DNA from 3 places in the Gryllotalpicola sp. CP2-P1 genome. Region 2 is predicted to be linked to each of the others. Evidence: predicted binding sites of a transcription regulator. Region 2 holds the regulator's gene; each other region holds the start of a gene.
What was found. The regulator HspR, encoded in region 2, represses chaperone genes until heat shock. The targets are predictions, from matches to a motif close to AAGTTGAGTCNNNNNGACTCAACTT.
Positions count from the first base shown of each region.

Region 1: the regulator HspR is predicted to act here: its motif matches at 1,930-1,954, upstream of ACM2XV_RS09035 (Hsp20/alpha crystallin family protein).
Region 3: the regulator HspR is predicted to act here: its motif matches at 2,308-2,332, upstream of ACM2XV_RS02120 (Hsp20/alpha crystallin family protein).

Region 1 covers NZ_JBLRDT010000097.1:4,877-9,285, reverse strand. Annotated here, with positions in the region: gene ACM2XV_RS09055 (pyridoxamine 5'-phosphate oxidase family protein) at 1-96, opposite strand, end outside; tRNA gene ACM2XV_RS09050 (tRNA-Arg) at 157-228, shown strand; gene ACM2XV_RS09045 (hypothetical protein) at 352-699, shown strand; gene ACM2XV_RS09040 (SdpI family protein) at 810-1,133, opposite strand; gene ACM2XV_RS09035 (Hsp20/alpha crystallin family protein) at 1,965-2,504, shown strand; gene ACM2XV_RS09030 (peroxiredoxin) at 2,611-3,249, shown strand; gene ACM2XV_RS09025 (glutaredoxin family protein) at 3,246-3,563, shown strand; gene trxA (thioredoxin) at 3,560-4,012, shown strand; gene ACM2XV_RS09015 (TetR/AcrR family transcriptional regulator) at 4,229-4,409, opposite strand, start outside.
Region 2 covers NZ_JBLRDT010000103.1:1,673-6,081, forward strand. Annotated here, with positions in the region: gene dnaK (molecular chaperone DnaK) at 1-1,184, shown strand, start outside; gene ACM2XV_RS09335 (nucleotide exchange factor GrpE) at 1,189-1,875, shown strand; gene ACM2XV_RS09340 (DnaJ C-terminal domain-containing protein) at 2,000-2,998, shown strand; gene ACM2XV_RS09345 (heat shock protein transcriptional repressor HspR) at 3,022-3,447, shown strand; gene ACM2XV_RS09350 (hypothetical protein) at 3,536-4,015, shown strand; gene ACM2XV_RS09355 (hypothetical protein) at 4,037-4,409, shown strand, end outside.
Region 3 covers NZ_JBLRDT010000013.1:4,170-8,578, forward strand. Annotated here, with positions in the region: gene ACM2XV_RS02105 (APC family permease) at 1-835, shown strand, start outside; gene ACM2XV_RS02110 (alpha/beta hydrolase) at 804-1,739, opposite strand; gene ACM2XV_RS02115 (hypothetical protein) at 1,783-2,199, opposite strand; gene ACM2XV_RS02120 (Hsp20/alpha crystallin family protein) at 2,361-2,813, shown strand; gene ACM2XV_RS02125 (NADP-dependent oxidoreductase) at 2,882-3,838, opposite strand; gene ACM2XV_RS02130 (S9 family peptidase) at 3,936-4,409, shown strand, end outside.

The DNA of each region.
Region 1 (4,409 bases), on a different contig from region 2:
GTCGGTGAAGATCTGGCGCAGGTGCGGCCCAGCTTGGGCGATGCTGTGGTCGAGCAGTGCCTGCAGCGCCGCGACCTCGTCAGCCGTCTCGAACATGCCGCAAGTAGAGCACGGGCCACCGACATCGGCGGGCGCTCCGATAAGATTGACCAGCCGGCCTCTGTAGCTCAATGGAAGAGCAGCTCCGTCCTAAGGAGAGGGTTGGGGGTTCGAGTCCCTCCAGGGGCACGCGACGTAGAACCCTGGTTCGCCTCGAAAACACTGGCGATTCGGAGCTCTCTCTGTCTTGCGAGGGGCATCTGCCCACATTTGCCCACACCTGCATCCGCATCTGCGGCGCTTATCTCGGGAGTGATCGTGCGCGCCGCTCTCCGCTCGACCTATAGGTGGACAGACCGCGAGGCGCACGCCGAAGGGCATGTGGCGCGGGCCTCGCTTGAGGCGCGGATCCCGGAGGGTTTCGAGCTCGCGCATGTCCGGTCTATCGACCGGAAGGGCGGCCAGCCCGTCACCGTCGAGGCTGAGGCACACAGCCGGGTCACGCGCGAACTGACGATCGGGGCTCCAAGCTACGGTGAGGTGAAGGCGAAGCTGGCGGAGCAGGTCCCCGACGGCTGGGAGATCCTCTACTCAATCGCTGTCGACTTATCCACAGCCCGGCCGAATGTCGGCAGTGCGCTCGACGATGCACGCATGTAGCTTCAACTGATCCAGCTCGGTGAGCACGACCGGATCACGCTCGATGACGGCCGGCAGGTGCGGCACATCATCCACCGCGGGTCGCCTCGGCCAGTGAACCAACAGCCTTCTTAAGGAGCCAGGCGCCGGGCGGCGCGAGAAGCGCACGCGGCACCGACACCAAGTGCCAGCACCGTGGAGACAAGGGAGAGACCGAGAGCGGCGATGTAGGCAACTGGGGCGAGCTGCAAAGGGACGGACAACACCGCGATTGCCGCCGCCGCCACCAGGAAGGGCGCCATGACCTTGCGCGCCACGACATGGCCCGCGTGCCACGCGTCCTCGCTCCTCATCAGAGACGGCAGACGGATGCCCGCGAAGTGGCTTCTGCTCGCGCCATTGGCGGCCTGAGACACGACTGCCCAGATAACCGAATCGATGACGATCAGAAGCACAGCGCACCCAACCGCCGCGAACCAACCCGGACTCGTCACGTGCGTGCACCTCCATATCGAAACTCGGGCTCGGCCCTCACCGCCCGAAAGCAAAGGCAACACCCACTATCCAGTCAAGCGCATCTACACGACCACATCACGAGGGTGCAGCAGCGCGACCTGGATGTCGTCGACGTCTTCCGGGGAGACGGCGACCTGGCAGCGCTCGCATCACCGCTGATTGAAGGTCGGGTGCGCCTCCATTGGCTCGAGACACTGCAGCAGTTCGGCGCGGCACGAGCCGGCAGTACGCGGCGTTGTCGCTGCCCTTGAACGACAGTGCGGGCCTCAGGTGGTTGCCCTCGGCGGGGTGGGTGAGCGCGGCGTAGGCCGTGTACTGCCTTCGCATGCGGGTCGACGAGCAGCTTGTCGGCGTCGAGCCTGAGGTCAGGGGCCGGGTCCCCAGGGGCCGGGCGCGCAGCCCGAAGCAGGCGCCGGCGCCGACGTCGGGCACGAAGTCGGGGAGCACCCAGCTGGCGCGGTGGCGTGGCTCGCGCAGACGCTCGATCCCGTCCTCGCCGACCGGGCAGAACTAGACCGCCTTGGCGGTCGGAGTGGACGGCCGCGTTCACGCCGCCCGCGGCGGGCGTGACGCCGAGCGGAGCGCGCCGCGAGTCGAACGGGGCAGGCATGTCTTTCGCGTCGTCTCGCTGGGACTCCGACCATCTCAGAGCGGGGTCTACGGCCAAGCTACCGCTCGGAGAAATTATCTGATTCGCGGGAATAGTGACGGATGCTCGAGCGTCACTCATGGCAGAAGTTGAGCCATCCCGACTCAGGAATTGGAGGTTGATGATGCTGTTCGATGTGTTGAATGAGTTCGACCGACTCGGCTCGGCGTTGTTCTCCGCCATGAACGGGGCGCAGGCGCCGGTAGGGGTGCCGCTGGATCTGCACCGCGAGTCGGATCGCTACGTGTTGAGCGCCGACCTTCCGGGAGTTGACCCGAAGTCGATCGACGTGTCCATCGATGGGCAGTGGCTGACGGTTCGAGCCGAACGCTCGAGCGACTCTGAGAAGAAGGATGGTCACTGGCTGGTGCGCGAGCGCTCCGACGCGTCCGTCCTGCGGCGGGTCGCGCTGGGCCAGGATGCCGATGTCGAACACGTCGAGGCGAGCTACGGTGACGGCGTTCTCCGCGTCACGATTCCGATCGCCGAGCACGCGCGACCGCGCAAGATCCAGGTCGCTACCGGCCGTGCGTCGCAGCGCGCCCTGGCCGGAAGCACGGCATCGAGCGAGGCACCAGCGAGCGTCGGCGCCAGCGCCGAGCACGAGGAGGCGGGTTCGAAGCAGGGAAAAGCCGAACCCGCGCATTCGCTGGTGCACTGACCAGGCACCTTCCGTGGGGCCGCCGTTCCGGTGGCCCCACGAAGCGGGTGCGCGGGAGGGTCACGATTCCTGTCCGCCGGCACGCACGCGTGAGGGGAGCAGCGTGATGGATGCGTTCGCGCTCGTCGACGGATTCGACGTTGACAAGGCCGCAGTGCCCACCAATGACGCCGCCGGGGTTGATGTTCGCGAGCTGTACCGAACGGCTCCGCCGATGGAGGGGGAGCGCGTTGCGGGCGGCCTCCCCGTGGGCACGCCGGCGCCCGACTTCAGCCTTCCCGACGCGAGCGGAAGGGTGGTGCGTCTGTCGGACTTCCGCGGGCGACCCGTTGCGCTCGTGTTCTACCCCTTGGACTGGAGCCCGGGTTGCAGCGTCCAGCTCGATCTGTACCAACAAGAGATCGCCGAATTCGAATCCCGGGGGATCCAGCTGATCGGCATCTCGGCCGACTCGATATACAGCCACGGGGCCTGGGCCGCGGTGCGCGGCATCAGGTATCCGCTGCTCTCCGATTTTCACCCGAAGGGCGAGACTGCCCGCGCGTACAACGTGTGGCGCGTACGGAACGGCTTCAGTGAGCGAGCCGTGTATCTGATCGACGATGAGGGCGTCATCCGCTGGGCGCACGTTTCGCCGCAACTTCACCATCTCCCGGACTTTGACGAGCTGGTCGCTGCGCTCGAAACCATCAAGGCGCCCGAGACCGGCTCAGCCCCGATCGAAAGCGAAGGTGAACGACAATGACTCTCTTCGACGTGATGGCTCCCACCCGGCCCATGGCTGAGCGTGCCGCCCGGCAGGCGGTGGACGTGCCCGTCGCGATCTATGGCAACAGCTGGTGCGGGATCACCCAGATGACCCGCCGTGCGCTCGACCGCGCGGGAATCGAGTATCACTACGTGGACCTGGACCGCCATCCCGATGTGAACCGGAAGCTGCAACTGCTGGGTCGCGGACGCGCGCGCACGCCGCTCGTCTACGTCGGCGGCGAATGGTTGATGGCCCCCGGCCTGCCGCAGTTGCAGCGGGCGCTCGCGCGCCACGGGGTGAACCTGTGACCGTGACGCAGGCATCCGCTGTCGTCGCCTGCCCGGCCTGCGGCACCCGCAATCGCGTGCCGCAGGCCCGCGAGGGTCGCGTGCGCTGCGCCAGTTGTCACGCCGACCTTCCGTGGCTCGTCTCGGCCGACGACGCGACCTTCGACGAAGCGGTGGCGCGCAGCTCGCTGCCCGTGCTGGTCGACGTGTGGGCGCCGTGGTGCGGCCCCTGCCGGGCGATCGCGCCCGTCGTCGAGCAGCTCGCCACTGAGAACGCGGGCCGACTCAAGGTCGTCAAGCTCAATGCCGACGAATCCCCGGGTGTCGCCGCACGACACCAGGTCACGGGCATCCCCACGCTCTTGTTCTATGCCGGCGGCCGCGAGACCTCACGCACCGTCGGCGCCGCCCCCGCACAGCAACTGCGCGACTGGGTCGGCACTTCTTTGCAGGCGGTCAGCCAGCGGTAGCTCACGTCCCGTCGGATGACGAAGGAGCGGCTCGTGGACGTCCCACCCGCAGTTCAGGTGCCGATGGCCGTCGCCTCGACTCGACGCGGGTGGTGGTGGAAGGCGCTCATCGGCGGCGCAGCCCTCTGGGCGGTCACCATCGCCGTCACCAAGCGGAAGAAGAGAGACGCGCCGCCGGGGTCTGCACCTTTGCGCAGGCCAGGCCGACTGCTTCCGCTACCCGGTGCTCTCGGCGCGCGCCAGCATCTTGTCGAGGTGCTCGACGCGCGCTTGCGCACGGGAGGCGGGAAGGCGCCCGCCTGCTTGGAGGGTGGCCAGGCCGTGCAGCGCGGCCCAGGCGACTTCTGCTCTGGCATCGGCGCCGGGGAAGGCGGCCTGGATCGCAGCGAAGGCGCGG
Region 2 (4,409 bases):
TCGCGAACGACAAGATCGCGCTCCAGCGCCTCAAGGAGGCCGCGGAGCAGGCGAAGAAGGAGCTCAGCTCCTCGATGTCGACGAGCATCCAGCTGCCCTACCTGTCGCTCACCGAGAACGGCCCGGCCAACCTCGACGAGACCCTGACCCGCGCGCAGTTCGAGCAGATGACCAGCGACCTGCTCGACCGCACGAAGAAGCCGTTCCAGGACGTCATCAAGGAGGCCGGCATCAAGGTCTCCGACATCGCGCACGTCGTGCTCGTCGGCGGCTCGACCCGCATGCCCGCGGTCAGCGAGCTCGTCAAGCAGGAGACCGGCGGCAAGGAGCCCAACAAGGGCGTCAACCCCGACGAGGTCGTCGCCGTCGGCGCCGCTCTGCAGGCGGGCGTCCTCAAGGGCGAGCGCAAGGACGTGTTGCTCATCGACGTCACCCCCCTGAGCCTCGGCATCGAGACCAAGGGCGGCATCATGACCAAGCTCATCGAGCGCAACACTGCCATCCCGACCAAGCGCAGCGAGACCTTCACCACGGCCGACGACAACCAGCCGTCCGTGGCCATCCAGGTCTTCCAGGGCGAGCGCGACTTCACGCGCGACAACAAGGCGCTCGGCACCTTCGAGCTGACCGGCATCGCGCCCGCGCCCCGCGGCGTCCCCCAGATCGAGGTCACCTTCGACATCGACGCCAACGGCATCGTGCACGTGTCCGCGAAGGACAAGGGCACCGGCAAGGAGCAGTCGATGACCATCACCGGCGGCTCGTCGCTGCCGAAGGAGGACATCGAGCGCATGGTCAAGGAGGCCGAGGAGCACGCCGCCGAGGACAAGCGCCGCCGCGAGTCCGCCGAGGTGCGCAACTCGGCCGAGCAGCTCGTCTACTCGATCGAGAAGCTCATCAAGGACAACGAGGACAAGCTGCCCGAGGACGTCAAGTCCGACGTCCAGGGCGATGTCGACGCGCTCAAGACCGCGCTCGCCGGCGAGGACGACGAGGCCGTGAAGACCGCGTTCGAGAAGCTCTCGCAGAGCCAGCAGAAGCTGGGCGAGGCGATCTACGCGTCGGGCCAGGCCGAGCAGGCCGCCGGTGCGCAGGGCGAGAGCGCGGATGCCTCCGCCGACGGCGCCTCCGACGAGGACGTGGTCGACGCCGAGGTCGTCGACGACGAGGACGAGAAGAAGTAAGGCGATGACGGACGAGAACAGCGACAAGCACGAACAGCGCGAGGAGCCGATCGTCCGCGACAAGCGGCGCATCGACCCCGAGACCGGGAAGCTGCGCCAGCCGGAAGCCGCCGAGGGGGGCGAGGCCGACGCCTCGTCCCCTGAGGGGGCCGCAGCCGACGGCTCTGCCGGTTCGGCAGGCGATCAGCAGGAAGGCGCAGGCGGCACCGAGAACGGCGACGACGAGCTGTTCGTCGAGGACATCCTCGCGGCCGCCGAGGCCGAGGAATCCGACCCGAGCGCCGAGCACCTCGCGGACCTCAAGCGGGTGACCGCCGAGTACGCGAACTACCGCCGCCGCACCGAGAGCGAGCGCGAGCAGGTGCGCGAGCGCGCCGTGCGCGACGCGGTCAAGGTGCTGCTGCCCGTGCTCGACGACCTCGACCGTGCCCAGAAGCACGGCGACCTCGAGGGCGAGGGCGCGTTCCAGACCATCGCGGCCAAGCTGCGCGGCGCCGTCGACAAGCTCGGCGTCAAGCCGTTCGGCGAGGTCGGCGAGGTCTTCGACCCGCAGAAGCACGAGGCGATCTTCCAGCAGCCCACCCCCGGCGCGACCGAGACGACCGTTCTCGACGTGGTCGAGACCGGCTACACCGTGGGCTCGACCCTCGTGCGCGTGGCGCGCGTGGTCGTCGCCACCCCATCCGAATAACCACTCACCCGGTGGTCGAGTAGCGAGCGCAGCGAGCGTATCGAGACCCTTCTCACGCAGGAAAAAGTCTCGGTACGGTCGCAGAGCGACCTACTCGACCATCGGTACTCATCAAGGAGGCGCGTTGGCCAGTCAGGACTGGTTCGACAAGGACTTCTACAAGGTGCTCGGCGTCAGCAAAGACGCGTCAGAGGCCGAGCTGAAGAAGACCTATCGCAAGCTCGCGCGGCAGTACCACCCCGATTCGAACCCCGGGGATGCCGCAGCTGAGGCGCGCTTCAAGGAGATCAGCGAGGCGTACTCGGTGCTGTCAGACAAGGACCAGCGCGCGGAGTACGACCAGATCCGTGCCATGGGGTCCGGGGCGCGGTTCACCGCTCCCGGCTCCGGCGGCGCGGGCGGCTTCGAGGATGTCTTCGGCTCGATGTTCGGCGGCGGCGCCGGCCCGGGCCGCACGGGCGGCTTCAGCTATCAGACCGGCGGGGCCGACTACGACGACCTGCTCGGCGGGCTGTTCGGCGGCGGCCGCTTCGGCCAGACGTCCGGTGGCTTCCGCGGCTACGGCGGCCCGACCCGCGGCCAGAACCTCGAGGCGTCGACGACGCTCGACTTCCTCGCCGCCACGCGCGGCGAGACGCTCAGCCTGAGCGGAGCCGGCGGCAAGCCGATCAAGGTGAAGATCCCCGCCGGGGTCTCCGACGGGCAGAAGATCCGTCTGCGCGGTCGCGGTTACCCGAGCCCCGACGGCGGCGAGGCCGGCGACCTGATCCTCCATGTGAGCGTGCGCAAGCATCCGGTCTTCGAGCGCGACGGGCTCAACCTGCGCGTCAACGTTCCGGTGACCTTCGTCGAGGCCGCGCTCGGCGCGACGATCGAGGTGCCGACGCTCGAGGGCGCGCCCGTGAAGCTCAAGGTCGCCCCCGGCACGCCCTCTGGCCGCGTGCTGCGCGTCAAGGGCCGCGGCGTGAAGACCGACAAGGGCACGGGCGATCTGCTCGCCGTCGTGCAGGTGGCCGTGCCGTCGCACCTGTCGGCCGAGGCCGAGAACGCGCTGCTCGAGTTCGCGAGCAAGCTTCCGAAGGAGAATCCGCGCGAAGACCTGCTCGCGCGGGCGCGTGATTGAGTGAAGTAACCAAGGTGCACGAAATGGACGTCGATCAGGACACTCCGCTGTTCGCGATCGCCGCTGCGGCGGAGCTCGCGGAGCTGCATCCCCAGACCCTGCGCCAGTACGATCGCCTCGGCCTCGTCGAGCCGACCCGCACCGCGGGCAAGTCGCGCAGGTACTCGCTGCGCGACGTTGCGCAGCTGCGCGAGATCGCCCGGCTCTCGGCCGAGGGCGTCTCGCTCGAGGGCATCCGCCGCGTCCTCTCGCTCGAGAACGAGGTGCGCGCGCTGCAGCAGCGGGTGCGCGAGCTCGAGTCGACGCTGGCCGACGCCCTGATGCAGCGGCCGGGCCGCCGCGTCTTCGCCTCCGGCCTCACCGGCGAGGTCGTGCCGATGCGCGCGGGCACGCGCACCGAGCGCCGCGACCAGGTGGTCGTGTGGCGCCCGTGGGGCCCGCTGGACTGACCCGCCCGCCTGCTCGCGAGCCCGCCCGCGCGGCGTTGTGCGCAGCGTGCGGATGCCGGGCCACGGCGGCGACCGCTAGGGTCGCCTCATGACCGACGCCGCCGACGATGACGAGTTCTACCGCGCCCTCGCCACCCTGCCGTCGGTCTATCTCCACCCCGTGGCGAACGCGCGCGGCGTGCGATCGACGTGGACATCGGTGATGGGCCCGCGCCTCGCGCGCAAGTATGCGCGGATGCCGCTCTTCTTCGGCCTCGCCATCCAGTTCTATGTGTGGGGATTCATCGGCGGCGTCGTCCTCGTCGTGGCCGGTTCCTTCGCCATCGGCAACCGCGCAGGCATACCGATCGGCGTGGCCGCCGGACTGCTCGCGATCTTCACCGGGCTCGTGCTCTATTACGTGGGCCTCGCCTCACGGCGCGGGGCCGTCACCGAGCTGCTCGCGCACCTGCGCACGGTGAATCCGCGGGCGTCGCGCGGCGAGCTGCACGAGTACCTCGACTATGACCCGAGCAGGCTGCGCGCGATCGCACAGGCGAACCCCGAGGTCTTCCCGCCGCGCGGCTGATGTCGTCGATAGAGTCGCGGCATGACGGATTCCGCGCCGGGGGGCGCGCGACCAGAACCCGCGGCAGGGCAGCCGACGATCTTCCGCCTGTTCTTCGTCACCACGTGGCAGAACGCTCGCGACAGGCGACGGCACTGGGCGCCGTACTTCGGCGATCGTCTCGCGCGGCGCTACGGGCGCGGGGCGATCCTCGCCGGGCTGGCGGGGCAGTTCTTCATCTGGGGAACGGCGGTCGGTGTCGTGCTCGTCGTCATCGGCCTCATCGCATGGGGCGGCCCCGGCATCGGGGCATTCTTCGGCACGATGCTGCTGCTGACCGGCGTCGTTCTCTACTACTGCTCGCTCGGCGCCGAGCGGGGCGCGAAGCGCCGCATGTGGCGGCTCGTGCGCACGG
Region 3 (4,409 bases), on a different contig from region 2:
CCCGCTCGTCGTCGTGTTCGCCCTGATCGGCTTCCTGATCACCCTGGTCTTCCGCGCGAACGTCGACGCGCAGGGCGGGGCGTACGCCACGGGCGTGCTCGTGCTGATGTGCTCGGCCGCCCTCGCGGTGACGATCTCGGCGTTCCGCCACCGGCAGCGCGCACGGATCTGGTCGTTCGGCTTCGTCACCGTGGCGTTCCTGTACTCGACGGTCGTGAACGTCATCGAACGGCCGGACGGCGTGCGCATCGCCGCGCTGTTCATCCTCGCGATCCTCGTCATCTCGCTCGTCTCGCGCGCCAAGCGCTCGTTCGAGCTGCGAGCCTCAGACGTGACCTTCGACGCCGTCGCCGAGGCGTGGCTGCTGGAGGACGCCGAGGACGAGTCCGGTGTGATCCGCATCGTCGCGCACGAGCCGGGCCCCGACACGAAGGACGAGTACAGCGCCAAGAGCAAGTCGGAGCGCTACTTCAGCCACATCCCGCAGGGCGCCCGGCTGCTCTTCATCGAGGTGCTGCCGAAGCCGCGCGTGCAGCAGGACGCCTCCGACTTCGTCGAGCCGCTGCTCGTGCGGGGCGTCGAGAAGCACGGCTACCGCGTGCTGCAGCTCGAGAGCATCTCGGTGCCGAACGCCATCGCCGCGGTGCTGCTCGAGATCCGCGAGCTGACCGGCATCGTGCCGAGCATCTACTTCCAGTGGAACGAGGGCAACCCGATCTCGAACATGGCGCGCTTCCTGCTCGACGGCACCGGCGAGATCGCGCCCGTCACGCGCGAGGTGCTGCGCGAAGCCGAGAAGAACCCTAAGCGTCGGCCGATCGTACACGTGAGCTGACCTGCCCGATGAAGTGCTGGAGGCGCTCGTACACCTCGACCGACTCGGGGTGGCCGGCGTCCTGCTGCCACGTGTGCTCGGTGTTGCGCGCGTCCCAGCCGTAGCTGACGAACTCGACGGGGATGCCCGCGCGCTCCGCCGCCTTCACGAAGTTGACGTTCGCGCGGTAGAAGATGTCACGCTCGCTGGTCGTGACGAGCACCGGCGGGAAGCTTTCGTCGACCCATTCGATGGGACTCAGCCAGCGCGATGCGCGCTGCAGCGACGCCGGCTTCATGCGGTGCCTGCGATAGCCGGGAAGCAGCATGCGCACGAAGTCGTGGCTCATGATGAACCCCGGCTCGAAGACGACGGAGAAGTCGACCGCGCCGCAGTGCAGCACCAGGCCGCCGAGCTCCTCGCGGGTGACGGCGGGGCGCAGGCGGAAGTGCGAGGCCAGCTCGGGCCGGGTCGTGGTCGCGCCGAGCAGGGCGGCGATCTGCGCCCCGGCGGAGTCGCCCCCGAGCACGATCGTGCTCGGGTCTCCGCCGTGCTCGGCGATGTGGGCGACCACCCAGCGCAGCGCCTCGTTCGCGTCGTTCAGCATGTGCCGCATGCCGAAGCCGCCGCCGCGCAGTCCGGCGCGGCGATAGTTGACGTTCACGACGACGATGCCGGTGGCCGCCTGCACGGCGCAGTACTTGGTGAGCGCCGACTTGTCGCCGCTCGTCCAGCCGCCGCCGTGGAAGTAGACGTACACCGGGAGCGCCGCGGTGTCTCCGGCTTCGCGATGCGGCGTCAGCACGTCGAGCCGGTGACCGGGGTGGCCGTCGCCGACGTAGTCGACGTCGAGGAGGTAGTCGACCGTGCTCACCGGCGTCGCGTTGAGCTTGCGCGACTGCCACGGCGCGAAGGGCAGCATCATGGCGGTCCATAGCCAGGGACCGACCGGGAAGGGCGCCGAGCGGCTACCGGAGCGCCGTGACATCGATCAGCGCCAGAAGAGCGAATGCATATGCGGATGCCGCGTCGGCGGCCTCGAAGTCGTGGTCTGCGCCACCGCTGTGCGTCGTGACGCGCCAGGCGCCGTCGGGACGCGCGGTCAGTGCCCGGAACGCGCCGCCGAGGCGCTCGCGCAGCTGATCCTCGCGAGGCAGCCACAGCGCCTGCTCGAGCGCGACGGAGTCGAGCGCCCACTCGGTCGTTCCGTTGAAGCCGAGGATCGTGCCTGTGTCGAACTCGTGCGGCTCGATGGTCATGTCCGAGACGGTGAACGTCTCGTCTGAGGCGAATTCGGGGCCTTCGATGCGGAAGAAGTCGCCCGGAGCGGGATGCCATTCCAACCCGGCATCCCGCAATTGCCGAGCGAGTGAGCTTCCGATCACACGCTCATTATGACCCCGCGAAACCGACCGGGAGCCGGGTGCCCGCTGAACGTCGGGTATGGCGGAATGGATCTGGCACTCTCGGTGTTCGAGTGCTAATGTCAGTCCTAGTTGAGTCGAGGTGGCTCAACCTTGGGACTACAGAGAAGGAGCTGATTCACATGGCAATGAACTTCGATCCCTTCCGCGAGTTCGACCGCCTGGCGGGCTCGTTCCTCGACCGCCCCGCCGGCCCGCGGCTCATGCCGATGGACCTCTACAAGGACGGCGAGACCTACGTCCTGTCTGCTGACCTGCCGGGCATCGACCCGGGCTCGGTCGACATCGACGTCGACGGCCAGCTGCTGACCATCCGCGCCCAGCGCACGCTGGCGACGGGCGAGGGCGTCAAGTGGCTGACCCGCGAGCGCCAGGGCGGCACGTTCCTGCGCCAGCTGAGCCTCGGCCAGGGCATCGACACCGAGAACATCACCGCCGACTACTCGAACGGCGTGCTCTCGATCACGATCCCGATGAGCGAGAAGGCCAAGCCGCGCAAGATCGCCGTGAGCTCGCGCGCCGAGACGACGCACCCCGCCGTCGAAGAGGCGCACAGCGAGCCCGCTGGCGCATAAGCACGGAAGCAGAAGGACCCCGGTTCGCCGGGGTCTTTCTCGTATCGGGGGCGGATGCCTCGCCTGCGCTACCTCGTCACCGCGACGAGCTTGCCGCGCACGTGGCCGGTCTCGAGGCGCGCGTATGCCTCGGCGAGCCGCTCGATCGGGTAGATCGCCTCGATCGGCACCGTGACCTGCCCGTCGGCGACGAGGCGCACGATCTCGCCGAACTGCTCCATCGTCGCCTGCGGGTTGCCGACGCCCTGTGCGCCGCGATGGCCGCGGGCGGCGATCGTGTTGATGCGCTCGAGCGGCACGCCCAGGGCGAGCGCGGCGTCGACCGAGTCGGGCCCGTTGTTGTCGAGCGCGGCGGTGAAACCCTGGGGCGCGGCATCCCTCAGCCTCTCGACCAGGCCGTCGCCGTAGGCGACGGGCGTGACGCCCAGCTCGCGCAGGAACTCGTGGTTGCGCTCGCTCGCCGTGCCGATCACGGTCGCGCCGCGGAGAACCGCGAGCTGCGCCGCGATCACGCCCACTCCCCCGGCGGCGGCACTCACGAGCACCGTATCGCCGGGGCCCGCGCCGACACGGTCGAGTGCCGCGATCGCCGTGCGCCCTGCGACCGGCAGGGCCCCTGCCGTGTCGTAGTCGAGCGCCTCTGGCTTCTCGATGAGGACGCCGTCGCGCTCGGCATCCGCGCCTTCTGCGGCGATGATCACGAAGTCGCCGATCGCGCGGTGGCGGCGCCCGCCGAGCACGGCCTCGCCGAGCCTAAAGCGGGTGACGCCCTCGCCCACCTCGTCGATGTCGCCCGCGAAGTCGAACCCCACCCCCGTGCCACCAGGCGTCGCGGCCGGGTCCGTGATGCCGTAGTTGGCCGCGGACTGCGCCGAGTGCATGATCTTGTAGTCGACCGGGTTGAGCCCGTTGGCGCACACGTGCACGCGCACCTCGCCCGGGCCGGGGTGCGGGGGCTCCTCGTCGACGATGCGCAGCACCTCTGCCGTCGGGCCGAATCGGTCGAATCGCGCAAATCGGGCCATAGAGCCAGCCTCTCATCTTGCGGCGGGCGGGTGCGGCGCCCGGCCGCTTGGACCGCCGCGGCGGCCTCCTCGCCGATCGTGGCCTAGCGTGGTGAGGGTGACCGACAACGCACCCGTTGCCAAGAGGATCCCGACCGAGCGCACCTTCCACGGCGACACCGTCGTCGACGACTACGAATGGCTGCGCGCCAAGGACGACCCCGAGGTGATCGCGCACCTCACCGCAGAGAACGCCTACGCCGAGGCGCGCAACGCGCACCTCGCGGGCCTGCGCGAGACGATCTTCGACGAGATCAGGTCCCGCACCCTCGAGACCGATCTCAGCGTGCCCGTGCGCGAGGGCGCGTGGTGGTACTACTCGCGCTCGTTCGAGGGCAAGCAGTACGGCGTGCAGTGCCGCGCGCCGATCGCCGGCCCCGACGACTGGACGCCGCCGCAGCCGGCCGAGGTGTCGGCCGAGGTGCCCGCCCTGCCCGGCGAGCAGGTGCTGTTCGACGCGAACCTCGAGAGCGAGGGTCACGAGTTCTTCTCGCTCGGAACGTTCGACGTGTCGGCTGACGGAGCTCTGCTC